Regions from separate parts of the Rubrobacter tropicus genome, predicted to be linked through region 1. Evidence: riboswitches for the same ligand, from Rfam matches in the RefSeq annotation. Region 1 holds a riboswitch; each other region holds the start of a gene.
What was found. Region 1 has a riboswitch for cyclic di-GMP ahead of GBA63_RS10255 (sigma-70 family RNA polymerase sigma factor). Riboswitches for the same ligand answer to the same signal wherever they lie in the genome.

Region 1 (3,266 bases):
GAGAGCCTGCGGGAGGCGCGGGGTTGCAGTCGGTGGAGCTTCCCACCGGGTAACGGGCAAGCGCGGCCGGAAGGGTCAGAGCCTTGGTTTCCTCCAGCTTCTCGTTCGCGAGCGCCCGCGCCTGATCGTAGTTGCTCCCCGCGACGGCCGCGTTGAGGCCCGCGTCGAACATGCTAACCATCGGTATGATCGCGACGGCGAGGATCATGATTGCCACCATCACCTCGACCAGCGAGTAGCCGGATTCGCCCTTGAGAAATCTAGTCAACCTTTATCCTCGAGGTCACATCTACGAACTCTAGTCTAGTCGTAGGGTTGCCATCTACCGTCACCCGGATCTCGTTGGATCCGGCGCCGACCGTCACGTTTCGCATCGACCCGTCCGGAGAGAACTCCAGCGATCGGGTGGGCCCGGATAATCCCAGGGTCGAGTATAAGGTGGTGACGGCGGCATCGTCCTGGAGCGCCGGCACACCCACGACCTTTGTATTGTCCGGCAGGGTGCGATCTATGGCGGTGCCCGCGGCAACGCCGCCCGAGCTCGTCATCTTTACCAGATAGTAGTCGGGGCCCATGCTCTCCTTGGCTTTCTCGGGCGAGAGGACGACGCGCCAGTTCGCCAACTGGTTGGTGGACCTGGTATGGGCGAGCCGCAGATCAGACGCCAACTGGTTGGCTGCGGAGTCCACGGCCCTGCTCTCTATCACGCTGAACCAGGTAGAGCTGGCGATGCCCATAAGGACACCCAGGACGACGATGGTGATTACAACCTCCGGCAGCGTGAATCCCCACTCGCCCACCGGGCGGCCACTGTCATCAAGGCGCCAGCTGCTCGACTCCATCAATCCACCGCTTCAGAGCGTTCTCAGCGACTTCACAGAAGAAGCGACGAGCCGCGACACCTTTCGCTGCGAGAGCCCGAGCCGTTTTCCGACCTCCGTCTGCGTTAGGTCCTTGTAGAAGAACAGGTAGACGACTCTGCGTTGGATCTCGCTCAACGACTCTATGGCCTGCTCCAGCACGATGCGGTCCTCTATCGGGAGAGAGAAACTCTCGTGGTGGATGCTCCTGATGGCCGAGAGGTCAATGCCCTCTTCCTCGGCGCCGTCGAGCGAGACGACGCTCGTGTCGTGGTAGAGCTTCATCAACTCGACGATGCCGTCTGGCGAGACGTTGACCTCTTCGGCTATCTCTTCGAGTTCGGGCCTGCGGCCGAGGTCTGCTTCGAGCCGCGCCGCCGCCGAGGTGACTTTGGAGTAGAGGCCGCGCGACCAGCGGGGTTTCTTTACGAGCTGGGTGTCGCGGAGGTGGTGGCGGATCTCACCGTCCACCACGGCGTAAGCGTAGGTCGCGAACCCCGCGCCCGGGGCGTCTTCGTAGTTCTTTACGGCCTTCATGAGCCCCACGTGGGCGACCTGTATCAGGTCCTCGTAGGCCTCGTCCGAAACCCTTGCGTGCCGCCCGGCAAGGTGGGCGACTAGCCCCCCGTGCATATCTAGTATCGTTTCTATGGCCTTCCTGTCCCCGGTCTCTCTGTGGGTCCGGATCAGGGCCGCCGCGTCTTGCCGACCCCGTTCCGCGGCGCCCGCCACCATCCTCATCGACCCCATGCCACAGCACGAACCGCCGCACGGGCAAGGCCGGTACTCGCGTAACCGGCCGGACGAGTAGTAATCCGCATCGAATCTCCCTTTTCGGCAACCCGGCTGCCTACGTGAGGCCCGTGGCTTTGCGCCCCCGCCTCGCGGCGGGTTTGCCTTTTCGTAACCGGAGCATTGTATACGGCCAGGCTGAAAGAAACAATCCTGCCGATAGACTGTTTTTCCGATTCGTATGGGGAATGTGGTCGCGTTTACAACCCCACGCGGGAACGAAAACACCGCAGCGGGTATGCTACGACTGCATCCGGGATCGAAAAGGAGGAATGGTGACGGAGACGAGCCAGGAGCGCGCGGGCGCGAGCCCGCTGCAGGGAGACCGCGGGACCACGAAGATCGGGGACGGGGTGGTGCTCGCCATCGCGAACGCCGCCGCCGGGGAGGTCGGCGGCGCGCACCTCTCCCACGGGGGCACCAGGCTCCCTGGCGACAGCTCCCCGACCGTCGGCGAGTTCCTGGGCAACATCACGGGCGGGTCGGGCCGGCCGCGCGGCATCTCCGTAGAGGTCGGCGAGAGCCAGGCGGCCGTCGATTTGACCATCAACGTCGACTACGGCAAGAACATCGCAAGCGTCGCCCAGGAATTGCGCCGGAACGTGATCTCCCGCGTCGAAAGCCTAACCGGCCTGCACGTCACGGAGGTCAATATCGTCGTCAACGACCTTGCTTTCGAGCAGTAAAGCTCGGGTGCCTGGCACGGACCGCAGAAGACTCAAGCCCATCACGAATAGGCTTTTAGGTCTTTAGGTTTTCAGGTTCTAAAGGGGTGGGGTGGAGCCTGCCTGCAGTCTCCCGGCCCACGCTTCAAAACCCAAGAGACCTAGAGCGGTTTGCACGAGGACCGGCCTTCGGTGTTCTCGAGGTTTCGAGGGGTGGGCCACGAAACCCGCGAGCAAGCCCCGACCCGCCACCCCTTACGGCGGTTTGCGGAAAAACTGACCCTCGCCGCCCACGGGGCACCGAGGCTTTCAGGGGCGCGCCCCGAAGCCGCGGGCGGGCCCCGACCTTCCTCCCCTGAGAACCCGAGAACCCGGATGGCTGCTCGCGGTAGGCTCGATACCTCCGCAAACCGCCTTAGAACCTGAGAACCCAAGAACCTTGGAACCCGAAAGCCCGGGTTTTAGACGGGCCCGGTGCTTCCGCAAACCGCACTAAGTGCCTCACAGACAACGAGGTTCGGTCCTTCCGCAAACCGCCGTAGTAGAGACGAACCGCGCCCCGATCCGGGTTCACGGCCCACCAACGAGCCTTGCTGCGAATTCGAGGTAGAACCCCCAGAGGTATGGTCCCGCAAAGAGGACCAAGATCCCCCCGACGGCGAGAAACACCCCGAAGGGAAGCGCAGCGCGGCGGTCTATCTTTCCACCCGCCATGAGGAGCCCAGCGGTGACGGAGCCGACGAGCGCGCCGAGGAAGACCGCCAGGGCCGCGTACGGCCCCAGAAACGTCCCGAGCATCCCGCCCATCTTGACGTCCCCCATCCCCATGCCGCCGGGGTAGGCGATGGCGAGCGCGAACAACCCGCCCGAAACGGCGAGGGCGGAGACGGTATACACCCACCACGCCCCGGGGTTGATCAGGATGGAGAGGGCCAATCCGGCCACCGCC
Region 2 (3,266 bases), 1.6 Mb from region 1:
CATCAAGAGCGTCAACTCGATGACCGTGCTCAACTCTCGCGTTCACGACAATTACTGGTCCGGCGTATGGTGTGACAACGACTGCGACGCCTTTCAGGTGAGGAACAATACGATCACGGCGAACGGCAAGGCGGGCATACACTACGAAGCGTCGAGCGGTCCGGCCGTCTTCGCCAACAACGTTATACGGGGCAACGGGACCAACGCCGCGGTGGCCGGGCGCCGCGCTGGGCTCATCATCTACGCGTCCGCCAATGCCGAGGTGTACGGCAATGCCTTCGGGAGCAACACGTACTACGGTATCCACGTGGCCGAGGACGACCGCGACTGGACACCGCTTCTCGGGAACATCAGCATTTACAACAACACGATGGGCGGCGACGCTATAGTCGGCTGCACGCTCTCGGGCGTGGGATGCCTCTAGTCCTGCAACGGAAGCTTCCGCGGACAGGGGCCTCGCTACCTTCCCGACCGGGGAAGGAGTCACGGCCAGGAAACCGGCGTTCTAGAGGATGGGCGCAACGCTGCCTGCTCGGAGTTCATGCCGATCGGAGTGTGAGAACGGCCGTCAGTCGGGCGAGTCAGGGCCTCGGGGATTTCGGTCCTTGCTGAACGTTGTGATTCGGGACGCCGGGGCGGTGCCAGATGACCTGCGCGCGTACGCCATCGTGTCGTAGCCTGTTTTGGTAGTGATCCCCCGAGACCGTATCGTAACGATGAGACAGGCGGGCGGGTCAAAGGCGGCGTGCCGAACCATCTCGCTACGACCCGGTCACCTGCTCGCGGCCGGCATTCCGTGAGGACGGTGGCAACAGACGGAGGGAGCAACCGCACATTCGGGGCTCGGTCTCCAGAGACCGAGCCCGTTGGTAATCCCCGTCGCTGCGCCGCAAGTTGGGGCCTTCACGACCGTGGAGATCGTCGGCGCGCCACGCGGAGATGAAGGTAGTCGCGGGGCGTACGAGCGCCCTCATCTACCATTCTTGTAGCAGTGCACCCGCCAGTCGGGCAGCCCGCACCCCGAGAGGGCGTCACCGTTCAGACGGTTGTGGTGAAAATCGATATTCCTTAGGGCGAATCCCCCATCGCCTCTGGGCTCCGCCCTGAATCTCGCCTCATCGAAAGCGACAATGAGGGCGGCGCCGTTTTTGCCGCCGAAGGTGTTGCCGAATACGTTCAAGTTCTTGCTGTTGAGGGCGATCAGGTCTGCCCGTCGAGATCCCGCCGCCGCGAGGCCGCCATTGTACCTGATGGTACTACCCTCGACGATGGCGGCACCGGAGGAGATCTCGTCGTGCACGCCGACCTTGCCGTTCCTGACGACGGTCGAATCGTGCACCTCGAAACGGGTGCAGTCGATGTCGCACCACAGGCCGGCCCAGCGGTTGTCTTTGACGACCGAGTTTCTGATGATCATCGAGTTGACGCTCTTGATGCCCGCCGCGCTCACCGGCCCGGCAGTCTCGCCCGTGAAGGTGGAATCGTACCCGTTGTCGTCGAACACGGAGTTGACCACGAGTAGACCGGGACCCACCCCGCCTATGCCCTGATTGGCGTTGTGCATGAGGTGCGCATCAGAGACGTAGAGGTTCGTGCCACCCCCGCCTATGCCCCGCCCGCAGTTGGGAGAACAGGCCTCGCTGCCGATGGCCCCCTGAACCCGAAGGCCGATGATCGCAGCTGAGTCGGAGCCGAACGTGTCGAAGATGGTAGTAGCGCCTGCGCCCCTTACTATCGGCCTAGTTCCGTCACCGTACACTCCCCGGAAGCGGTCCCCCGACTGTACTTTGACGGACCGAACGACAGGGTACTCGCCGTCGTTGATGCAGAACGTCGTCCGCGCGCCATGGGCGTCTGCCACCAGAGAGATGTCGTCGCCTTCGCGGATCTGAACGCCCGAACAGTCGGTCGCCGCCCGTGCTGTTCCCTCTCCCCACCATACGACGGAGCTTGCGATAAATGCTAATAATATAACAAGCGGGCCGCGTGCCATCTTCCCTCCTTCGGTAGCCCGGCCACCTCCTGAGAGGTCCGTGGCTTTGCGTCCTCCGCCTCGCGACGGGTTTGCCTTTTCGTGAGTTTGCCCAGTCTACTACAAATGCACGTGGGACCGGAGTAAATGCGCACACTAGCGGGTGAAATGGACGCAAGCTGCCGGTCCGATCGGTTCCCAGGTTTGGTGTTCGAGAGAACAGGAGTATGGAGCGCGAAGCTCTTCCACGACAAGAACAAGCGCATCCGACACACGCCACACGGTCGCTCCAAAGCCGGAGGGGTGGGCCCTTCGATCTAAGATAATTCTTCGAACGCTCTCAAGTTGTGGCCCCCGTGAGTCCGGCTCGTATCCTCCGTAGATACACCAACGAAAGCGGCGCGACGGCCCAAAGACGCCCTGTACGCAGGATGCGCCACCGCTATCCGCGAGCTCCCAAGAATCTCACAGCGACAAAGTCAAATCGCGGCGGCGGCCCTCTCTTTACGGAGTCTTAGCCGCCAGGGTCGTCGGAGTATCGGCCGCTCTTGTTGGTCCTGATCATGCCACCCAACATCACCCAGCCGCAGCCGAACAATATCCCGAAGAGCACGTGAGCCCAGCGAGCCTCGATGAAACCATTCACGTCGCTAAAGTGGTAGAGCCAACCTGACAGTCCCGTAGCCAGGGGCAACCAGCGATAATCTTGCGAGGTTGTCGCGCCAAGATGGGCGAGGCCCACCAGGGTCAAACCCAGCAGTAAGCAAGGAAACCAGTCGAACAAGAAAGGCGGCAAGCCTTTTCCGGCAAGGTACGCATACCTCGCCGCCGCATCTACGGCACCAGAGGCATCCAAGACACGGTATAAGAAGCCAAGCCCCGCGCCCAGGCTACAAAAGACGAGCCCAACTGACTCAACCCAACCTAACCGTTCCCTACTCCAAACACAGAACGCTGCCGCGCCTGCCAAGAATAGCAGCGGTACGACGAAACCCAGTACTTTTGCGACGGCCTCCTGGGGGGCCGAAGAGCTTTCAAGGCCATGGAAGTAGCCCCACACTACGAACAACACCCCGGCAAGCATTGCTCCTACTCTGCCCCAATGCACAAGTGATGACCCTGGTCCCATCGTCTGTTTCGATTCGGACGGTTGCACGATGCTTATGATGACACCGAGAGACGTTCCGTGCATCCTACGAAAAAACGGTACTCGTGAGGGATTTGCCCGGTCCCTGTTCCGCAAGGGAGGGTTCACAGTGTAGGTGTGGAGGGAGTCGATCGGTTCAGAATTCGT
Region 3 (3,266 bases), 1.5 Mb from region 1:
ATGCTTTGCTCGCTGCGGGAGTTTACGACGAGCGATGCGCCCTCCTTCGCGTAGGCGAGGGCGAGCGCTTTCCCGAGCCCCTGGCTCGCGCCGGTTATGAGGGCGACTTTGTCTTGTAGCATGGGTCTTCCTTTCGGCAGCTTGTCGGCATTTCAGCACGCCGCCTTCGGCGGCTCTCAGCCCGTCAGCTTAAACGGTGGGCGGCGGGTTTGCGTGCGGGGGCGGGGGGCTTTGTGCATCGTTTCCGACCGTTACGCAATATGCGAGTTCATGTAATCCGTCTGTTACCCGGCTCCCAGACCTTCTCCGCAACCTACGCGTTCGGTGCTGGCCAGGGCTAGGGAACCACCGCGGAAGGAACCGTTCCGGAAGAGACCGTCGTCGGGCAGGCCGCCGCGGCCCCGACGCGGGCGAGCAGCAGGGCGGTATCTTCGAGGAGGGCGGCGCCCTGGGCTTCCTTCCCGACTTCGGCGCCACGGCGGTCCTGGCCCTCGTGGCCGGCGGCGCCCTGCTGCTCGGCGGCCTCCTCGCCTACCGCTTGACGCGCTAGGGGCAAGTCTCACCGAGTAGAAGGCGGGACGCCATGTTTCGCGGCCCGCCTTTTATGCGCCACGTATTGGGAAGCCGGTGTTTGGCGGCTCCAACGCAATCTCGCCGACCGGCTTCATAACGTCCACCCGCAGAACGGTTGCACGTCCTGCGGGTGTGAATCGGTCGCTATTGCAGGTTCACCGTTACGCGCTCGCAGCTAGAGATGCTCACCACGTCGCCGGGTAGGGTCGTCACCGAGCTAACGAGTTGGTCGTCTACGACGTCGTTGAGGCCAACCGAGGCGCGGTCGAAGCCGGCGCCGCAGGAGATGGCGTCGCGCTGCCCGTCGTTGGCGGCGAAGATCTGGTCGCCCTCGGTCTCGCCGGAGAGCCTGTCGTTGCCGGCCAGGCCGTAGACCTCGTCGGGCCCCTGACCCCCGACAACCTCGTCGTCGCCGGTCCCGCCGGAGAGGTAGTCCTGGTTTGGACCGCCCTGCACGGTGTCTGCGCCGTCCAGGCCGAATACGTCGTCGTTGCCGGCGAAGCCGTTGATGGTGTCGGCGGCCGCGGTGCCGGAGAGCCTGTCGTCTCCGGTAGTGCCGTTTATCGTGGCCGCCAGGGCGACGCCGGCCGCCAACGCCGTCAGCGTCATCGCCACCAGCGCAACGAGGCCCATGCCGCGGGCGGCGCGTTTCGGTATGCTTGTTTCGTTCATGGAGCGTCCCTTCGTATCCGTGAACATCGGGTTTCGGGGCGTTCGCGGCGTCCCGAAGCCTTTCTCTTCGTACGTGTGCCCGGATCGGGCGTCGTCAGAGTCTATGCTGGGAACCACCCCTTTCGGCAGCCCGGCTGCCTCGCAGAGGCCCGCGGCTTTGCGCCCCCGCCTCGCGGCGGGTTTGCCTTTTCGTGGGTACTTGGGCAGATTCTACCCCCGCCCGGTTCCCTCAAACGTGACGGCCGTGACTATCGAGGCTGTGCGCATTTGATAAAGCCTGCACTGGGGGCGGTCGGCGAGGTTACGGAAGACGCGTCCGGGGAGCGGTGCCGCGTTTACAGGCCGCTCGGGCTCGACGTTCCTTTCGTCCGGACTGGCCGCTGGGGATCTCGGGCATCTTCGCACGGGTGACCGTAGAGGCAAGGATCGGTTTATCTTACTGCAATCTCTAGCCACGTAGCGTATAAAGGTAGCGTGAAACGGCGAACTCTAGTGAGGACACTCCCCCGTGTACGGTGAGAACGCGCCGCCTTCCTGGGCGCGGCTGCCGGGGGCGCGCTGCCGGGCCGTGGAGCACCTGACGAAGCTCGAAGGGCTCAAAGAGTTCGAACTCCTGGAGGGGTTGGATGAGGGATTCTTCCAGGCGCTCGCGATCTCGGCCGAGGTGCTCGAACTCGGCGCCGGAACCGCGCTCTACAGGGAGGGCGAACCTTCCGGGGCCGTGTACTTCATGCGAGAGGGGAGGGCGAAGCTCTACCGCTCCGTCGGCGGGCCGAAGGCGCGGGACCAGATCCTGGGCGTCGTCGGCGACGGCTCGGTCCTCGGCCTCGGCGCCGCCCTGGAAGGCCGCCCGCAGAGCCAGGGCGCCACAGCCCTCACCGACTGCGTTCTCTACGCCGTCTTCCGCGACGACCTCTTCGAGGTGATGGGCCGCTTCCCCGAGGGCGCCGTCCGCCTGAACCGGGTCCTCGCCGCCCGCGCGCGCGAGCTGGAAGACCTCGTCGGCGACCTCGTCTTTCGCAGCGCCCCGCAAAGAGTAGCCCGGATGCTCCTGAACCTAGCCACGGAGGAGGGCCGCGTCACCAAGCGGGGCGTCGTCTTCGAGCCCTCGCTCTCTCGCCAGGAGATGGCAGAGGCGACCGGCATCTCGCGCGAGGCGCTCTCCCGCGCCCTCTCCCGCCTCGCCCAGGAAGACATCCTGGACCTCGAAGGCAAGACCGTAACCATCCTCAAGCCGGCAGAGCTCCGCTCCCGCACCTGAAGGAGGAGGCTTCGGGCTTCAGGTCGCCTCCTTCGGAGGCTTCAGGTCTCAGGGCCGCGTTATCGGAACCCTGCGACGAAGAGCACCCCTGTAGCCTGAAACCTCCTATTCGAGAATCGTTCCCAAAAAGGCGCGGTTTTGCGGGGTTTTTGATCCAGATCACACGCGGCGATGATCCCGGTCATGGGTGGAGATGATGGCCGTCAACGGTGGGTGGTTGGGGTATCTCCCGGCTGTTATAAAGCCGCCACAAGAGCATTACGAGAGGAGGAGCAAGATGACCTATGTGATCACGGAGCCGTGCATCGGCACGAAGGACCAGTCCTGCGTCGAGGTCTGCCCGGTCGACTGCATCTACGACGCCGGGGACCATTTCATGATCAACCCCGAGGAGTGCATCGACTGCGGCGCCTGCGAGCCGGAGTGTCCGGTCGAGGCGATCTACCCCGAGGACGAGGTCCCGGACGACCAGGAGAGCTACATCGCCAAGGCGGCCAACTACTTCGAGTAGCGGCGAACCAAATCTGGTGACGGGGGAGGGGCCTTCGGGCCCCTCTTTTTGGTGCCGCGAGACGTGGCTCGGCCACCCGACGCGATGCTAGCGAGAGATTCTGGGTCCTACCCCCACGGCGTTCTTGGCCGACGGACCGCGGCGATCGGCCCGCCTGCCCGCGGGCGCCGGCCCAACGATGACCCGCGCGTCGTCGCCCGCTACCAGCCGGCCTAGCCGGGAGAGCGAGCGCCTGAGGTGGCTTCCCGC

Region 2: it holds a riboswitch for cyclic di-GMP, as region 1 does, so the genes downstream of both, GBA63_RS18480 (right-handed parallel beta-helix repeat-containing protein) here and GBA63_RS10255 (sigma-70 family RNA polymerase sigma factor) in region 1, are expected to answer to the same signal.
Region 3: it holds a riboswitch for cyclic di-GMP, as region 1 does, so the genes downstream of both, GBA63_RS02395 (calcium-binding protein) here and GBA63_RS10255 (sigma-70 family RNA polymerase sigma factor) in region 1, are expected to answer to the same signal.

Annotation. Positions count from the first base shown of each region.
Region 1 covers NZ_CP045119.1:2,062,573-2,065,838, reverse strand. The annotation lists gene GBA63_RS10265 (type IV pilus modification PilV family protein) at 1-268, opposite strand, end outside; gene GBA63_RS10260 (pilus assembly FimT family protein) at 261-800, opposite strand; gene GBA63_RS10255 (sigma-70 family RNA polymerase sigma factor) at 855-1,610, opposite strand; cyclic di-GMP riboswitch class I at 1,694-1,768, opposite strand; gene GBA63_RS10250 (Asp23/Gls24 family envelope stress response protein) at 1,928-2,338, shown strand; gene GBA63_RS10245 (prepilin peptidase) at 2,888-3,266, opposite strand, start outside.
Region 2 covers NZ_CP045119.1:3,696,812-3,700,077, reverse strand. The annotation lists gene GBA63_RS18485 (right-handed parallel beta-helix repeat-containing protein) at 1-424, shown strand, start outside; gene GBA63_RS18480 (right-handed parallel beta-helix repeat-containing protein) at 971-1,993, opposite strand; cyclic di-GMP riboswitch class I at 2,003-2,079, opposite strand.
Region 3 covers NZ_CP045119.1:517,129-520,394, forward strand. The annotation lists gene GBA63_RS02385 (SDR family NAD(P)-dependent oxidoreductase) at 1-122, opposite strand, end outside; gene GBA63_RS02390 (hypothetical protein) at 338-556, opposite strand; gene GBA63_RS02395 (calcium-binding protein) at 718-1,245, opposite strand; cyclic di-GMP riboswitch class I at 1,367-1,441, opposite strand; gene GBA63_RS02400 (Crp/Fnr family transcriptional regulator) at 1,754-2,506, shown strand; gene GBA63_RS02405 (4Fe-4S dicluster domain-containing protein) at 2,784-3,017, shown strand; gene GBA63_RS02410 (SRPBCC family protein) at 3,105-3,266, opposite strand, start outside.